2 regions of the Bradyrhizobium sp. 134 genome follow, and region 2 is predicted to be linked to the other one. Evidence: predicted binding sites of a transcription regulator. Region 2 holds the regulator's gene; the other holds the start of a gene.
What was found. Region 2 encodes LexA, which represses DNA repair genes until DNA is damaged. Its sites were predicted from a motif close to TGTTCNNNNTGTGTTCNG; they were not measured.
Positions count from the first base shown of each region.

Region 1 (7,799 bases), 110 kb from region 2:
CCTGCTGGGAAAGCAACACGCTCGATATCATCGATGCGGTCGAGCTGAAGGTGATCGGCGAGGTCAAGACCGGCGACGGCCCGCGCGCGTTTGGGGCGTTCTTGCGCAGGACGGAGTAGGGGCGTGTAGCCCGCATGAGCGGAACGACATGCGGGACAGGGCTCTCCTCATCCACCGGCGTTCCCGGATGTCGCTTCGCTCATCCGGGCTACTGCACCGGGGCACAGCGTCCAGACAATCTCATCCATCTGCTCAAACATGTGATCCGGCGCCAGCGCCCGCAGCGCCGCCGGCGCCGCATAACCCCAGCCCACGGCGCCGCAGGCAATCCCCACAGCGCGAGCCGCCTCGATGTCGCGCACCTCGTCGCCGATCGCGATGACCTTGCCCGGCTCCACGCCGGCGCGCCGCATGACGCGGCGAAATTTCGACGGCTTGCCGAACAACGACGCCGCGCAATCGAAATGGGCGAACAGCGCCGCGCAATCGCCGAGCTTCTCGCGCGCATTGGCTTCGCTATCCGACGTCACCAGCGCCAGTTGCACACCGTTACCGGCCAGCGTTTTCAACATCGCCTCGACGCCCGCAAACAACGCAATCTCCGCCGCCGCCTCTCCCTTCAGCCGCCGCGCATGCCGCGCGATCGCCGGCAGCTTCCACAAGGGCACCTCGAGCCGGCTGAGAATCTCGCGCGACGAAGCATTCCGCAGCCCCTCGATATCCTCATCCGCGACGCGGCGGAAGCCGAAGCGATCGGCGACGTCGTTGATGGTGCGCAGGAACCACGGAAAGCTGTCGGCCAGCGTGCCGTCGAGATCGAAGATGGCGAGGGAGTAAGGCATGGAGACGAAGCTACACCGCTAGGCTTTCCACACCGTTTCCTCCGTCCATCCGAGTTGGTCGAATTCGGTGGCCCTGAGCGGCGCCTCTCCCTCGGCGAAGAACTCGTCCAGCTGGGGCGGGGGAACGTGCGTTTCAGACAGCATCGCGTGCGCCTGTCCGCGATGATGAATTTGATGCTGGAACAGATGCATGAGCAGCCGGTCACGACGTTCGGTCTGCACGCGGGTGTCGCGATTGATCCGCACGAGACCGTCGAGAAGCTCGGGCGTCAGTCCATCGCAGGCGGCAATCAAGCGCTTGTCGATCGCGGACTGCGCGGGTTTTAGCGCGGCAAGCGAAATGTGGGGCACTTCGTTCTTCCAAGCCGCCGGTCCCAGCCACCCGCCCTCCAGCGCATCGACATAGAAGAGGTCGATGACATGGATGTGGTTCAGCGTACGCTGCAGGCTCGGAAAGAAGCCGGTTCGTGCGGCTTCGAAGTCGGCCTGAGACAGCGTCGCGCAAGCGGTGAGCAGCCGGTGATTTGCCCAGGCATTATTGTGGGCGAACGCACGATAGGTTTGCACAAGTCCTGCAGGCAAGCTCAGTCTCCCTCAGACAATGTGTCGGCATGCTCTCGCTGCGTAACCTACTCCGCCGCCTCGCTCGCCGCGCGCCGCCGCTTCGGCTTCCGTGCCTTCGCCAGCACCGGCGCCAGGAACTTGCCCGTATAGCTTCTTGGCGCTTTCGCGATGTCTTCCGGAGGGCCCCAGGCGACGATCTCGCCGCCGCCGTCGCCGCCTTCGGGGCCGAGGTCGATGACCCAGTCGGCGGTCTTGATGACTTCGAGATTGTGCTCGATGACGACGACCGTGTTGCCCTGCGCGACCAGCTCGTGCAGCACCTCCAGGAGTTTCTTGACGTCGTGGAAATGCAGGCCGGTGGTCGGCTCGTCCAGGATATAGAGCGTGCGGCCGGTGGCGCGCTTCGACAGCTCCTTGGCCAGCTTGACGCGCTGGGCTTCGCCGCCCGAGAGCGTCGTGGCCTGCTGGCCGACATGGATGTAATCCAGACCGACGCGGTGCAGGGTCTGGAAGGTCTCACGCACGCGCGGGACCGCCTTGAAGAACTCGGCCGCTTCCTCGACCGTCATGTCGAGCACGTCGGCGATGCTCTTGCCCTTGAACAGGACCTCCAGCGTCTCGCGGTTGTAGCGCTTGCCCTTGCAGACGTCGCAGGTGACGTAGACGTCAGGCAAAAAGTGCATCTCGATCTTGATGACGCCGTCGCCCTGGCAGGCCTCGCAACGGCCGCCCTTGACGTTGAAGGAGAAGCGGCCGGGCTCGTAGCCGCGCGCCTTCGATTCCGGCAGGCCTGCGAACCATTCGCGGATCGGCGTGAAGGCGCCGGTATAGGTCGCGGGGTTGGAGCGTGGCGTGCGACCGATCGGCGACTGGTCGATGTCGATGATCTTGTCGATGTGCTCGAGGCCCTCGATGCGGTCGTGCGGTGCGGCGCCTTCGCTGGCATTGTTCAGCTTGCGGGCGATCGCCTTGTACAGCGTGTCGATCAGCAACGTCGACTTGCCGCCGCCGGAGACGCCGGTGACGCAGGTGAACAGGCCGAGCGGAATTTCGGCCGTGACGTTCTTGAGATTGTTGCCGCGCGCGTTGACCACCTTGATGGTGCGGCGATGGTTCGGCGGACGCCGTTCCGGCACCTCGACCTCGAGCTCGCCCGTGAGATATTTGCCGGTCAGCGAGTTGGGGTTGCGCATGATTTCGGCGGGCGTGCCTTCGGCGATGATGTTGCCGCCATGCATGCCGGCGCCGGGGCCGATGTCGAGCACGTGGTCGGCGAGCAGGATCGCGTCCTCGTCGTGCTCGACCACGATTACGGTGTTGCCGAGGTCACGAAGTCGCTTCAGCGTGTCGAGCAGGCGCGCGTTGTCGCGCTGATGCAGGCCGATCGAGGGCTCGTCGAGCACGTAGAGCACGCCTGTTAGCCCCGAGCCGATCTGCGAGGCCAGACGGATGCGCTGGCTCTCGCCGCCGGACAGCGTGCCGGAGGAGCGGGACAGCGTGAGGTAGTTGAGGCCGACGTCGAGCAGGAAGGTGAGGCGCTCGCGGATCTCCTTGAGGATGCGGCCGGCGATCTCGTTCTGCTGGGTGTTCAGCGCCTCCGGAACGGTCTCGAACCACGCGCCGGCGCCCTTTACCGACATCTCGGAGATGTCGCCGATATGCTTGCCGCCGATCTTGACGCAGAGCGCCTCGGGCTTGAGCCGAAAGCCGTGGCACGCCTCGCAGGGCACGTCGTGGAAATACTTCGCCAGCTCCTCGCGCGCCCACTCGCTCTCGGTCTCGCGATAGCGGCGGTTGATGTTGGTGATGACGCCTTCGAACGGCTTCTTGGTGTCGTAGGAACGGACGCCGTCCTCGTAGGAGAACTTGATCTCGTCCTCGCCGGAGCCATGGAGGATCGCGTTCTGCGTCTTCTTGGGCAGATCCTTCCACTTGGTGGTCAGCGTGAACTTGTAGTGCTTGCCGAGCGCAGTCAGCGTCTGAATGTAATAGGGCGACGAGGACTTGGCCCAGGGCGCGATCGCGCCCTTGCCGATGGCAAGTTCCTTGTCGGGGATGACGAGGTCTTCGTCGACATGCTGCTCGACGCCGAGTCCGCCGCAGGCGGGGCAGGCGCCATAGGGATTGTTGAACGAGAACAGCCGGGGCTCGATCTCGGGGATCGTGAAGCCGGAGACCGGGCAGGCGAACTTTTCCGAGAACAGCATGCGCTCGGGTCCGCTCTTGTCGTGGATCTTTGCGGTCTTCTTTTTCTCTTCCGCGGGTGCTGCTGCAGCCGGCGCACCGGCGAATTCGATGACGGCGAGGCCCTCGGCGAGCTTCAGTGCGGTCTCGAAGCTTTCGGCGAGGCGCTGGCCGATGTCGGCGCGCACCACGATGCGGTCGACGACGACGTCGATGTCGTGCGGGAATTTCTTGTCGAGCACAGGGGCTTCCGCGAGCTCGTGGAAGGCGCCGTCGATCTTGACGCGCTGAAAGCCCTTCTTAAGCCATTCGGCGAGCTCTTTGCGGTACTCGCCCTTGCGGCCACGCACGACCGGCGCGAGCAGATAGAGGCGCGAGCCCTCGGGCAGCGCCAGCACGCGGTCGACCATCTGCGAGACGGTCTGGCTCTCGATCGGCAGGCCGGTGGCGGGCGAATAGGGCACGCCGACGCGCGCCCACAGCAGGCGCATGTAGTCGTAGATTTCGGTCACCGTGCCGACGGTGGAGCGCGGGTTCTTCGACGTCGTCTTCTGCTCGATCGAGATCGCCGGCGACAGGCCGTCGATCTGGTCGACGTCAGGCTTCTGCATCATTTCCAGGAACTGGCGGGCATAGGCCGACAGCGATTCGACGTAACGGCGCTGGCCCTCGGCATAGATGGTGTCGAACGCGAGCGAGGATTTGCCGGAGCCTGACAGCCCCGTGAACACCACCAGCTTGTCGCGGGGAATCTCGACGTCGACGTTCTTGAGGTTGTGCTCGCGCGCGCCACGGATCGTTATTGCGCGCAGGTTTGATCCCGCGTTCTGTTGTTGGCGCTTCGCCTTGATCACTTCATCCATCCTGGTGGTCCTCAGGGAATCCAAAAGCGCGCGATCGCGCCAACTGAATAGGCGCGCTTCGCCCGGAACCGGGATCGGCGCCGATGGGTATGTGAGCGAACGTAGGAAGAACGGGGACGGATTTCCAGTGGCGTCTGCGAATCGTCAACCGATTGTTGGCACGCTGGCGGCATCTGGCAGGAGCCAGGGCGGTGGAACTGCGCAGTAACGTGCCCGGCAAACAAAAAGGCCGGCGCGAGGCCGGCCTTTCGTAACACGATGGCGTCGATAGCGAAGATCAGTACTTCGCGACGATCGGGCCCCCGAAGTGATAGTTCACGCCGACCTGCACGGTGTGAAACTCGAGCGTGCCGGTGGGCAGGGCGCCCGAGAAGTAGGTCTCGCCGCCGAGGCTGCGAAAGAGGTACTCGCCCTTGACCGACCACTGCGGAGCGAAGAACGCTTCGACGCCCGCACCGACGGTCCAGCCGGAGTGCCACTTGCTGTCGGAAACGGTCACGCCGAGCGCGCTGATGCTGAGCTTGTTGTCGATCCAGGCGTAACCACCGGTGCCGTAGAACAGGACGTTGTTGACGGCGTAGCCGATGCGGCCGCGCACGGTGCCCATCGCATCGGTCTTCGAGCTGAGGGTGGTGCTGACGAGGCCGAAGCCGGGGACGGCAACGGGGCCGGTGACCGACGCGCTGACGTCAGCCCAGGCACCATCGGCCTCGATGCCGAACACGACATTGCCGGTCTGCCAGTTGTAGCCGGCGGTACCGCCGACGAAGCCGCCCTTCATCTTCGGGTCGGTCGAGGAATTTTCCCAGGCGCCGCCACCGACAACACCGAGGTAGAAGCCGGTCCAGTTGTAGACCGAAGCCATGGCCACCGGAGCCTTGGTGTAGGGGCGCGCCGCGAGATCAGCGGCCGAAGCCGGGGCAGCGAGAGCGAACAAACAGGCCGAAGCCAACAAAACCTTTTTCATTTTCAACTAATCCCAGTCCCAGTTTCTGATTGTGCCTTCCACGATAAGGAAGGGCATCGGACTCACTTGCCCAACTGAAGCCGTACTTACACCATTGAAGCCGCAAGTTGTGTCACTGGAAAGCCACAGCGGCCTGAAAATGGTGCATTTACTGACCTTTGGTTCCCCCATGGGAACAGCAACGAAAAAGGCCGGCGCGAGGCCGGCCTTGCTTTGATGGATGTCAGTTCGATCAGTACCTCGCGATCACCGGACCGCCCCAGCGATAGTTCAGGCGGACGAGGCCCATGTCGACGTCCTGCCGAATCCGGTCGCTGCCGAAGACCCCACCTGGGGGCGTTGTGAAGCCGATCGTGCGATCGCCAAGGAAGATGTGGTCGTACTCAAAGCCCAACGACCAGTTCGGGGCGAAGCCGAACTCCAGACCGGCCCCGACCGTACCACCCCAGCGAGTCTCCCGCGCCGAAGCCAGGAGCGCGCCCGCGCCGGGCGTACCTGTAGCAGCGTAGATGTCGTACTTGTCGCCGACGACGGCGGCGCCGCCCTTCACGTAGAACAGCACGTTGTTCCAGGCGTAACCGACCTGACCGGTGATGAGGCCGAAAGCGTCGATGCGGGAACGGTTGCGATCACCCGTCACCAAAGCGGTACCCGGGAAGAGGGTGCTCACATTGTCGCCCCGGAAGTCGGCCCAGTTGCCTTGGCCTTCGAGACCGAACACCCAATTGGCGGACTGCCAGCGATAGCCGATCTGGCCACCGACGGTGCCCCCCGTCGCATTGTGACAGCCTTCGCCGACCAAAACGCCGGTCGCGGGCGTGACGAAGTCCCAGCACGTGTGGCTTGAGCCACCGCCGCCGTTGATGCCGATATAGAAGCCGCTCCAATCGTAGATGGTGGCAATCGCCGGCGCGGGGGCCTTGGTGTAGGGACGCGCGGCCATATCCGCCGCGCTCGCGGGAGCCGACAGGCCCATCGCCACTGCACCGATTGCACCAACAAGAAGCTTATTCATTGCCAGTCTCCCCAGGTTCGTCCGCTTCTTTCTTCCCCGAAGCGGCTGATCAGGCGCGAGGGCCCATATGAACTAAGTCCGAGGAAACCGTAGCTCTACGGGGCGGCAGAGTCCGTCTCCGAAATGCAACAAGAACGGGGCACTGCGAGTACCCATAACACACTGAATCTTAAGTTCTTTCCCTCGTTCTCGGGAACCTACAAAGGTTCCAACCGCTGCGCGCATTCCCGCACTACATTGGCCGATCGACGCCACATCGATGCGGTGGTTTCGCCAAGAACAAATCTGGAACGAACTGGAGGTCGATGCTATATGTGGGGATAACCGGAGGGGTGACGGACTGATCGTCGTCCGCAAGCGTTCGGCGAGCGTATAGGGTCGCCTCAACGGGCACGGCGGAACGCGGGGAGCGGACCGGCCTTCTTGAATTCAGTGGCATTCGGAGCGGAGAGCGGAGATGGCGGGAAGCGTCAACAAGGTCATTCTGGTTGGAAATCTCGGCAAGGATCCTGAAATCCGCCGCACCCAGGACGGGCGGCCGATCGCCAATCTAAGCGTCGCCACCTCGGAGACGTGGCGCGACAAGGCCACCGGCGAGCGCAAGGAAAAGACCGAGTGGCACCGCGTCGTGATCTTCAATGAAGGGCTCTGCAAGGTCGCCGAACAGTATCTGAAGAAGGGCGCCAAGATTTACGTCGAGGGTGCGCTCCAGACCCGCAAATGGACCGACCAGAGCGGCGTCGAGAAGTACTCGACCGAAGTCGTGCTGCAGGGCTTCAACTCGACCCTGACGATGCTGGACGGTCGTAGCGGTGGTGGGGGAGGCGCCAGCTTCGGCGACGAGCCGGGCGGCGATTTCGGCTCCTCCGGTCCGGTCAGCAGCGCACCGCGCCGTCCCGTTGCCGCTGGCGGCGGTGGCCGCAACAGCGACATGGACGACGATATCCCGTTCTGAGCGATCCCGCTCTGAGAACGCGGGGTCTCAATGCGACGCGCCGGCCGGATGGGCGGCGCTTCTCATCTCGTGTCAGAAAATCCCACTAATCGGCAGGACGGGCTCGGGATTTCCGGGCCCGCTTCATGTTTCGGGTGAGCTCGGATTGCGGCTTGGCAAGCGCGCTGACGGGGCAAGCTCGCCGCGCGTTTTTCGACGCGTGATCGGCGATTTTGCAAGGTCGATACGGGGGCTGTCCAAGACACCGATCGCAAGGGCTTAAGTTGTTGGAAAAATAGGCGGAAAAAGCGCTTCCCAGATCGCCGCGAGGGTGGTTATCAGAGGCTCGATGCGCTATATGATTCCCAGATAAAACCTCACCGGATTTCCCCTTGGCTGACGACGACGACAAGCCCGGCGACCAGCCGGC
Region 1 is NZ_JADPKX010000069.1:326,587-334,385, forward strand. Features, by position in the region: gene IVA75_RS26695 (cytochrome D1 domain-containing protein) at 1-119, shown strand, start outside; gene IVA75_RS26700 (HAD-IA family hydrolase) at 168-842, opposite strand; gene IVA75_RS26705 (DinB family protein) at 861-1,424, opposite strand; gene uvrA (excinuclease ABC subunit UvrA) at 1,472-4,453, opposite strand; gene IVA75_RS26715 (outer membrane protein) at 4,731-5,420, opposite strand; gene IVA75_RS26720 (outer membrane beta-barrel protein) at 5,653-6,435, opposite strand; gene IVA75_RS26725 (single-stranded DNA-binding protein) at 6,893-7,390, shown strand; gene gyrA (DNA gyrase subunit A) at 7,762-7,799, shown strand, end outside.
Region 1: the regulator LexA is predicted to act here: its motif matches at 4,549-4,566, upstream of uvrA (excinuclease ABC subunit UvrA).

Region 2 (7,799 bases):
CTGGCGGCGGCCGGCGAAGCCGGCGTGGCCCGCATGCTGGAGCTGCTCGAAGACGAAGTGCTGCGCTGCCTCGGCCTCTTGGGTGCGACCTCGTTCGCCGAGGTCAACAAATCCTGCCTGCACCAGGCCACCGCAACCAACGCGCCGAGTGTGTTCAGCGCGTTTCCGCTGTTCGACCACGAGCCGTATCGATACTGAGTGAAAGGACGAAGGTGACATCGCTCTCTCCCGGCAGCGCGGATGCGCTTCTGTTCGATCTCGGCCGCGTGGTGCTCGATATCGATTTCTCCAAGGCGATCGCCTGTTGGGCGGGACATGCCGGCTGCAAGCCTGAAGCCATCGTCGCGCGCTATGTGCGGGACAGCGAAGCCTATCGGTTGCACGAGATGGGCAAGATCAGCGATGAGGACTATTTCGCCTCACTGCGAGCCTCGCTCGGAATCGGCATTTCGGATGCGCAGTTCCTGGAAGGCTGGAACGCGATCTTCGCCGGCGAAATGCCTGACATCGCCGCGCTGCTGCCTCGCGCAGCGAAGCAGATGCCGCTCTATGCTTTCTCCAACACCAACCGGCCGCATGTGGACCATTTCTCGAGGGAATATGCCGGCGTCCTCGGCCATTTCCGCGAGCTGTATTTGTCGTCCAGCATCGGCTTGCGCAAACCGGATGCGGAGGCCTTCGACCACGTCGTTGCGGCGATCGGCGTGCCCGCCGGGCGCATCGTGTTCTTCGACGATCTTGCCGAAAACATCGAGGGAGCGCGGGCGCGCGGCTTGACAGCCGTGCATGTGACCTCGCCGCGTGACGTCGGGAACGCATTTAAGGCATTGGGCATTTGACGACGAGCCGGTGTCGCGAAACCCACTGCGGCACGGCCCGACGGGACCAATTTTGAAAAATTGAGGAACCCGATCACTTTGTGCATTTTTATACAGAGTTCCCGGAACGGAATACCACCTTCCGGACTCTTAGAGTCCGTTGGGACTTCTACGGACGGATGCATCATCGTGTTGGGCAAAACCTACCTCACCAAGCAGGCCTCTCTTCTTCTTGAATTCGCGAGGACAACTTCAGATTCGGACCTTTCCGCCAAGCTTGTGAGCAAGGCCGCCGACCTGAAATCCCAGGCCGATCCGCTGCCCGACAAGGATCAGGGACCCAAGGCGCCCGACGTAACTCACGGGCAGCCAGGGAGCTGATCGATGCAGTCCGGGGCGCTCGTCGTTCTCGTCTTGCCATGACCACTGTCCTGCCGATCTGACACGTTCTTCGGATCATGCCGCAACGCGCTTGATCCTGCCTTCCGGAACAATGCGGTGGGATGACTGCACCCGCTCAGCCGTTTTTGCCTCTGCGCGCGCGCTCGGCTAGAAGACGTGCGGAACATTCGCCCGAACGTGCCGAGCAGGAGTTTTCGCCGTGGCCTTGATGCCGGTTTCCGACGCGCTTGCCGCGGTGCTGGCGGGTGCAGAGCCGCTGCCGGATGAAATGATTTCCCTCGACCAGGCCTACCATCGCGTGCTCGCGGGTGACGTGGCGGCGCGGCGCACGCAGCCGCCGCAGGCGATGTCGGCGATGGACGGCTACGCGGTGCGCGCGGCCGATGCCGCGACGATCGATTCGGAGCTCACCATCATCGGCGAAGTCGCGGCGGGCCGACCGTTCGCGGGGATGGTCGGCGCCGGCGAGGCCGTGCGGATCTTCACCGGCGGCGTCGTTCCCGGTGGCGCGGACGCCGTCGTGATCCAGGAGGACACCGTCGCCGCCGGCAAGCGCATCACGATCAAGGAAGCCGCGATCGCCGGTCGGCACATCCGCCCCGCAGGCGTCGATTTCCGCGAGGGCGACGTGCTCCTGCGCAAGGGAAATCGTCTCACCGAGCGCGACCTCGCCCTCGCCGCCGGGATGAACCATCCGCACCTTGGCGTTTTCAGGCGTCCGAAAGTCGCGATTCTCGCCACCGGCGACGAGCTGGTGATGCCGGGCACCATGCCCGGCCACGGCCAGATCGTCTATTCCAACGGCTACGCCCTGCACGCGCTCGCCCGCAGCGAGGGCGCCGAGACCATCGACCTCGGTATTGCCGCCGACACGCTGGAGGCGACCGCCGCCGGCATCCGCCGCGCCCGCGAGAGCGGCGCCGACATCCTGATCACGACCGGCGGCGCATCGGTCGGCGACCACGATCTGGTCCAGCAGGCACTGCGGGTCGAAGGCATCGCAATGGCGTTCTGGAAGATCGCGATGCGGCCAGGCAAGCCGATGATGCACGGGCGGCTCGGCGCAATGGGTGTGATCGGCCTGCCGGGCAATCCCGTGTCGTCCTACGTGTGCGCTTTCCTGTTCATGGTGCCGCTGATTCGCGCCCTGTCGGGCCGTTCGGTGATTCACCATCGCCGTGAACGCGCCGTGCTCGGCCGCGACGTCGGCGCCAACGACCAGCGCGAGGACTATCTGCGCGCGCATCTGGAGGAGCGTGACGATGGCACGCGCGTCGTTCTTCCCGTCAATCATCAGGACTCTTCGCTGCTTGCGAATCTCGCTGCAGCACAGGTACTTCTCGTGCGCGCACCGTTCGCGCCGAAGGCCGAAGCCGGCACGGCTTGCGAAGTGTTGCGGCTCCCCGTCTGAGCGTCCGGCAATGCACGTTCCGCGAACTTTGCTCTGTTCACGGTAAATTAAGCAGTTGCGGAACATGTATCGAACATATAGTGTCCGTTCATGATTTGTTTCGAGCATGTAGCGGCTTATTGCCGAATTCAGCGTCTCGGAATCGGACGACATCAACCGGGGGACTTTGGTCGAGATGTTAACGCGCAAACAATACGAGCTTCTGCGGTTCATCAGTGAACGTCTGAAGGAAAGCGGCGTACCGCCCTCCTTCGACGAGATGAAGGATGCGCTCGACCTGCGCTCGAAGTCGGGCATCCATCGCCTGATCACGGCGCTCGAGGAGCGTGGCTTCATCCGACGCCTGCCCAACCGCGCCCGTGCGATTGAAGTCATCAAGCTGCCGGAGCTCCAGGCAGCCGCCGGCAGCCGCCGCGGCTTCACGCCGAGCGTCATTGAGGGCAATCTCGGCAAGGTGCGTGCGAGCTCCAGCCTGCCCGCGGACGAGGGCGAACGTCCCGTCGCGGTGCCGGTGATGGGTCGCATCGCGGCCGGCACGCCGATCGAGGCGTTGCAGACCCGCAGCCATACTATCAGCGTACCGCCTGACATGCTCGGCTCGGGCGAGCATTACGCGCTCGAAGTGCGCGGTGATTCCATGGTCGAGGCCGGCATCCTCGATGGCGACATGGCGCTGATTCAGCGAAACGAGAGCGCCGATACCGGCGACATCGTGGTGGCGCTGATCGACGACGAGGAAGCCACGCTGAAGCGCTTCCGCCGTCGCGGCGCCTCGATCGCGCTCGAGCCCGCCAACGCGGCCTATGAGGTCCGCATCCTGCCACCCAACCGGGTGAAGATTCAGGGCAAGCTGATCGGGCTTTACCGGAAGTACTGATACCGGGCGTCCTTGATACCGGGAGTACTTCATACCGGAGGTGCTTGGCGCCGCGCGCGCTTCCGATCGGCATCGCCGGTCAGGGATTGGAGCGGATCATCGTCCGCTCCGGCTGGGTAGTCTTTCTGGTTCTGCACAGACTATCCGGCCCCTCCTTCGGCGCTGGCTCCTCGCGACGCCCACGAAGCGGAACTGGTTCGCGGCGCAAGTGTTCGAGGAAACAGCGGCCAGCGATCAAGCTCGACCGTTGCGGTCAAGCCGGCGATATTCGCGCACGCGCCTCCCGAATGCATCGCAGCAGGCTTTGTTCCTATTGAATGCGGGAAAGATAATGTGATCGCGGCTTGCGGAAACCAGCCGCAGATTTGCCCACAACCAAGCAGAGCGTTCATGCTTCAACTCTGATAGAGGCCTGCGCCTCGATTAAGAGACGCGGGTTGCTATCCCAGCATGAGGAGCACCCGATGTGTGACTACAGCCTGCATGCCGTCGCGTCGCGCCCCGCCGAAGTCGGCGAGACGATCGTCACGACAAGCTTCCGCGGCACCTCGACGCGCGGCTTCGCCTCGGCAGCCGATCCGTCTGTTGCCGTGTGCCTGCTGCCGGGAACGGAGCTCGCCTTCGCCGACGACGTTCGCTACGACAATCGCTGGATCTGGACGCGCACCATCAATTCCCGCGTGGGCAAGTTCGGCAAGATCGACCCGCACGTTCCCGACCGCCATCATGACGCGATCGAATTCCCGGACGGCAAATATGTGCTGGTGACGCAGCTCGTCGAAGGCCAGCGCGCGACCGTGCTGCAACTGCCTGTGACCGAGCCGGTGACGGAGCGCGAGCACAAGGCGCAGGTCATCGCCGACAGGCAGCCGACCGTCACGCGCCTGCCGATCGGCTGACGCAGCCGGCTACGAGGTCGGAGGTCAAGATTGAATCGCCATCGCCGGCCGTGGCCGGCGAGATGGCGTGGTTTGCGCCCAGCGAATCCGAGCAGATGCACCGATCCACTGCATTGCTCCGCACCGTCAGATCAATCGTCGGCCTGCAAGTCGGTCTCCGCCGGCGTTGCGTCCTTGATGCGGGGCGCGATCGCCTTCGGCGCAAGGCTGCCGTCGAAATCACCCTCGCCTGCGCCGGCTGGCAACCAGGGGCGGCTCGCGCCTCTCGCCCTCACCGCGTGAACCACAAAGCCGTCACCACGCTGCGTCAGCGCCAGCGCACTCTGACTGGCGAGCCGTTGCCGATCGACCACCATCGCCGCGCAATCGGGCGGCGCGGGGCGTGTCGTCACCACCAGCGCGGCCCGACTACAATCGTCCGCAAGAGCGTCGACGCGCAGTGCCAGCGCGACCAACCTCCCGTCGGCCAGTGGCGTCACGCAGCCCGATTCGTCACATGACACGCCATCGGCCAGCGAGGCTCTGCCGGCATCGCGCGGATCGGCGTCGGCAGCGAGCCATTCCTTGAGCAAAAAGCTGTCCTTGCTCGTCCTGATCAGGTGCAGATATCCGTCCCTGCCCCGCACCGCGACGCTGGCGCCATCCCCGGCAATCAGGATGTCGGGCTGCCGCGCCGACAGTCCCCAGAGGATCGCTGCCAGCAGGACCAGGGCGCCGGACCAGCGTAGCGGCGTGCGCAACAAGCCTAGCACAATGATTCCCAGGCTCGCCGCGATCAGCGACGTGATCCCGAACGCCGGGATGCGGCCGACCGCGCCCGGCAATGCCGCGACCCAGCGCGAGACCGCGACCATCCACTCGATGCCGATCCCCATCAGCCACCAGAACACGCTGTCCAGCCCGAACGGCGCAGCAAGCAGCCCCAACAATCCCGCCGGCATCACCAGCGCCGAGACCACCGGCATCGCGCAGAGATTGGCAAGCACGCCAAACGGCGTGACACGGTGGAAATGGAAAGCGGCGTAGGGCGTGGTCGCAAGTCCCGCAATCAGCGAGGCCATGAACAGCATCGCGATCTCGCGGCCACCCCACATCGCAATGCGCGCGGTCGCCGAATGGTCCGGCGAGGCAAACAAATTGGGCATGCCGATCTGCACCAAGGCGACGAGCCCGAGCGTTGCCGCAAACGACATCTGAAAACTCGGATGCACCAGTGCTTCCGGCGCGACCGCCAGCACGATCAGCGCGGCGACAGCAAGCGTGCGAAAGGTGATGGCGCGGCGATCGACCATCACCGCGATCAGCACTACCGCCGTCATGAAGAACGATCTTTGCGTTGCGACCTCCGCGCCCGACAGCAGCAGGTAGAACGCAGCAGCGACCAGCGCGGCGGCCGCCGACCATTTCTTGATGGCGAAGCCGGCCGCAAGTCCCGGGATCAGAGCGAGCAGCGCCCGCACCGCGAAGAACACGACACCGGCAACGACGGCCATGTGATAACCGGAAATCGAGAGCACGTGGCCGAGACCGGAGATGAACATCGCATCGTTGACGGGCGTGGTGATCGCATCGCGCCGCCCGGTAAGCAGCGCGGTCGCGATCGCCCGGTTGTCGCCGTCGAGCGTCGCCCGGATGCGGGCATCGATCGCATCGCGCAGGCCTTGCATGAAGGCCGCATAACGCAGCCGCAAGCCGGCGGTCTCAGGCGGCGGCGCCGCCGTGATTGCGCCCATCGCGAAACCGGAGGCGCCGATGCCCTGGAAGAACATGTCACGCGAAAAGTCGTAGCTGCCGGGCCGCACCGGCGCGAGCGGCGGCATCAACCGTGCCTTCAGCTGAACGAAGCTACCGACCTCCGGCGCGGTGCCTTTGCGGACCGACAGGCGCACGCGCTCAAGCCTGACGTCGCTGCGTTGCGCCTCCATCGCAGTGACGCGCAGCACGAAACGATCGGTACGCTCGCGGATGTCGCGAGCCTCGACAAAGCCCGACAACGACACCGAATAGAGCGCCTTTGCCAGCACCGGGTGGGCGATGCGCGCCGTCTTCCAGGTCGCGACGGCAAAGCCGGCCGCGACCGCCGCGATCATGATGGCTGGGGCGAACAGCCGGCTCCGCCGCAACAGAGCCGCGCCAAGCAGGAGTGCGATGGCGGTCGTGGCAACGACCCACAGTACTGGCTCGTGATCGGCAGAGAAATAAAGCGCGATGCCGCAGCCAAACGCTACGGGCACCCACGGCAACAGCCGCCCGGCGCCAGCCTCGGCGCGTAGCCATGCGCGGAGGGTCTCGGCCAGCGATGTCCAGAGGTCGAGGCCTGCAGGCGCGAGGCCGCCCGCGGACGCGGTGCGGCCCGCGGGCCACGTCCCTGCGATCCCCTGCGACCGTACCGGCCGGCCCGGCTCCGCCATTTCGTGCACTCGATGATCCGCAACGAAGTCAGAAGCTACCGGAACGTGCAGGCGGGCGGATAGCGGTACGGATCAGGAACGAAAGGTTGCGATCGCTACTTTTCCTCTTCCATCGTCACAGCGACATCGGCCTTGGCCGACAGCCGAACCTTGTTGCCCTCAATATCGGCGACGAGGCCCTTGTCGATGAAGTGATGATGCCCCTTGTGGCTGCCTTCGCCGCTGTCTTTCTTGGTCAGCTTGATGCGATTGCCTTCGACCTTGTCGACGGTGCCGATATGGACGCCGTCGGCGCCGATGACTTCCATATGCTCTGCGATGTTCTGCATGGTGGGTTCCTTGTTGGACCCACCCCAACGCGCAGGCCGCACGTTCGTTCTCTCACGGGAATGACGAAGCCGTGTGCCCCCGCTGGTCAGATCAGCGGCGCCTGCGACGAAGCGTGGTGATTGACGATCTTCCAGTCGCCGTCCTCGCGAATGATGACCCAGCTCATTTTGACCGAGAAATCGGGGCGTTCGCCGGCAAGATCGAACGAGATGGTCGCGGCCATGTTGATGAGGTCAGGACCTGCCTGCGCCGCCCTCACCTCGGAAAACACCGCGCCCGGCTTGCGCCAGCGCGGCAGGCCGTTGAAATAGTCGGCGACGCCGTCCCCGCCCCGGTAGAGCTTTGGGTTGGAGCCGAAGAAGAAGGCATTCTTCGAATACAGAGACGAGAGTGCCGCGGCGTCGAGCGTTGCGAAGCCGGCGCGCCATTTCGCGATGACGGCGGAAACGATCGCGTCGGCTTCATTGCTCATTGCGGTCTCGCAGCTCTTTTCAGCCCTTGGCAACTTCCTTCGCGAACGTGTCGCGCAGACCGATGGTCCTGGAAAATACCGGTCTGCCGGGCGTCGAGTCCTTGTCGCGCACGAAATAGCCCTGGCGCTCGAACTGCATCGGCTCGGTCGAATTGCTCTCGGCGACCGATGCTTCGACG
Region 2 is NZ_JADPKX010000069.1:221,183-228,981, reverse strand. Features, by position in the region: gene IVA75_RS26230 (alpha-hydroxy acid oxidase) at 1-198, shown strand, start outside; gene IVA75_RS26225 (HAD family phosphatase) at 213-839, shown strand; gene IVA75_RS26220 (hypothetical protein) at 1,008-1,199, shown strand; gene glp (gephyrin-like molybdotransferase Glp) at 1,420-2,631, shown strand; gene lexA (transcriptional repressor LexA) at 2,807-3,508, shown strand; gene IVA75_RS26205 (hypothetical protein) at 3,973-4,407, shown strand; gene IVA75_RS26200 (ComEC/Rec2 family competence protein) at 4,539-6,818, opposite strand; gene IVA75_RS26195 (DUF2171 domain-containing protein) at 6,914-7,147, opposite strand; gene IVA75_RS26190 (nuclear transport factor 2 family protein) at 7,234-7,620, opposite strand; gene IVA75_RS26185 (glutamine--tRNA ligase/YqeY domain fusion protein) at 7,640-7,799, opposite strand, start outside.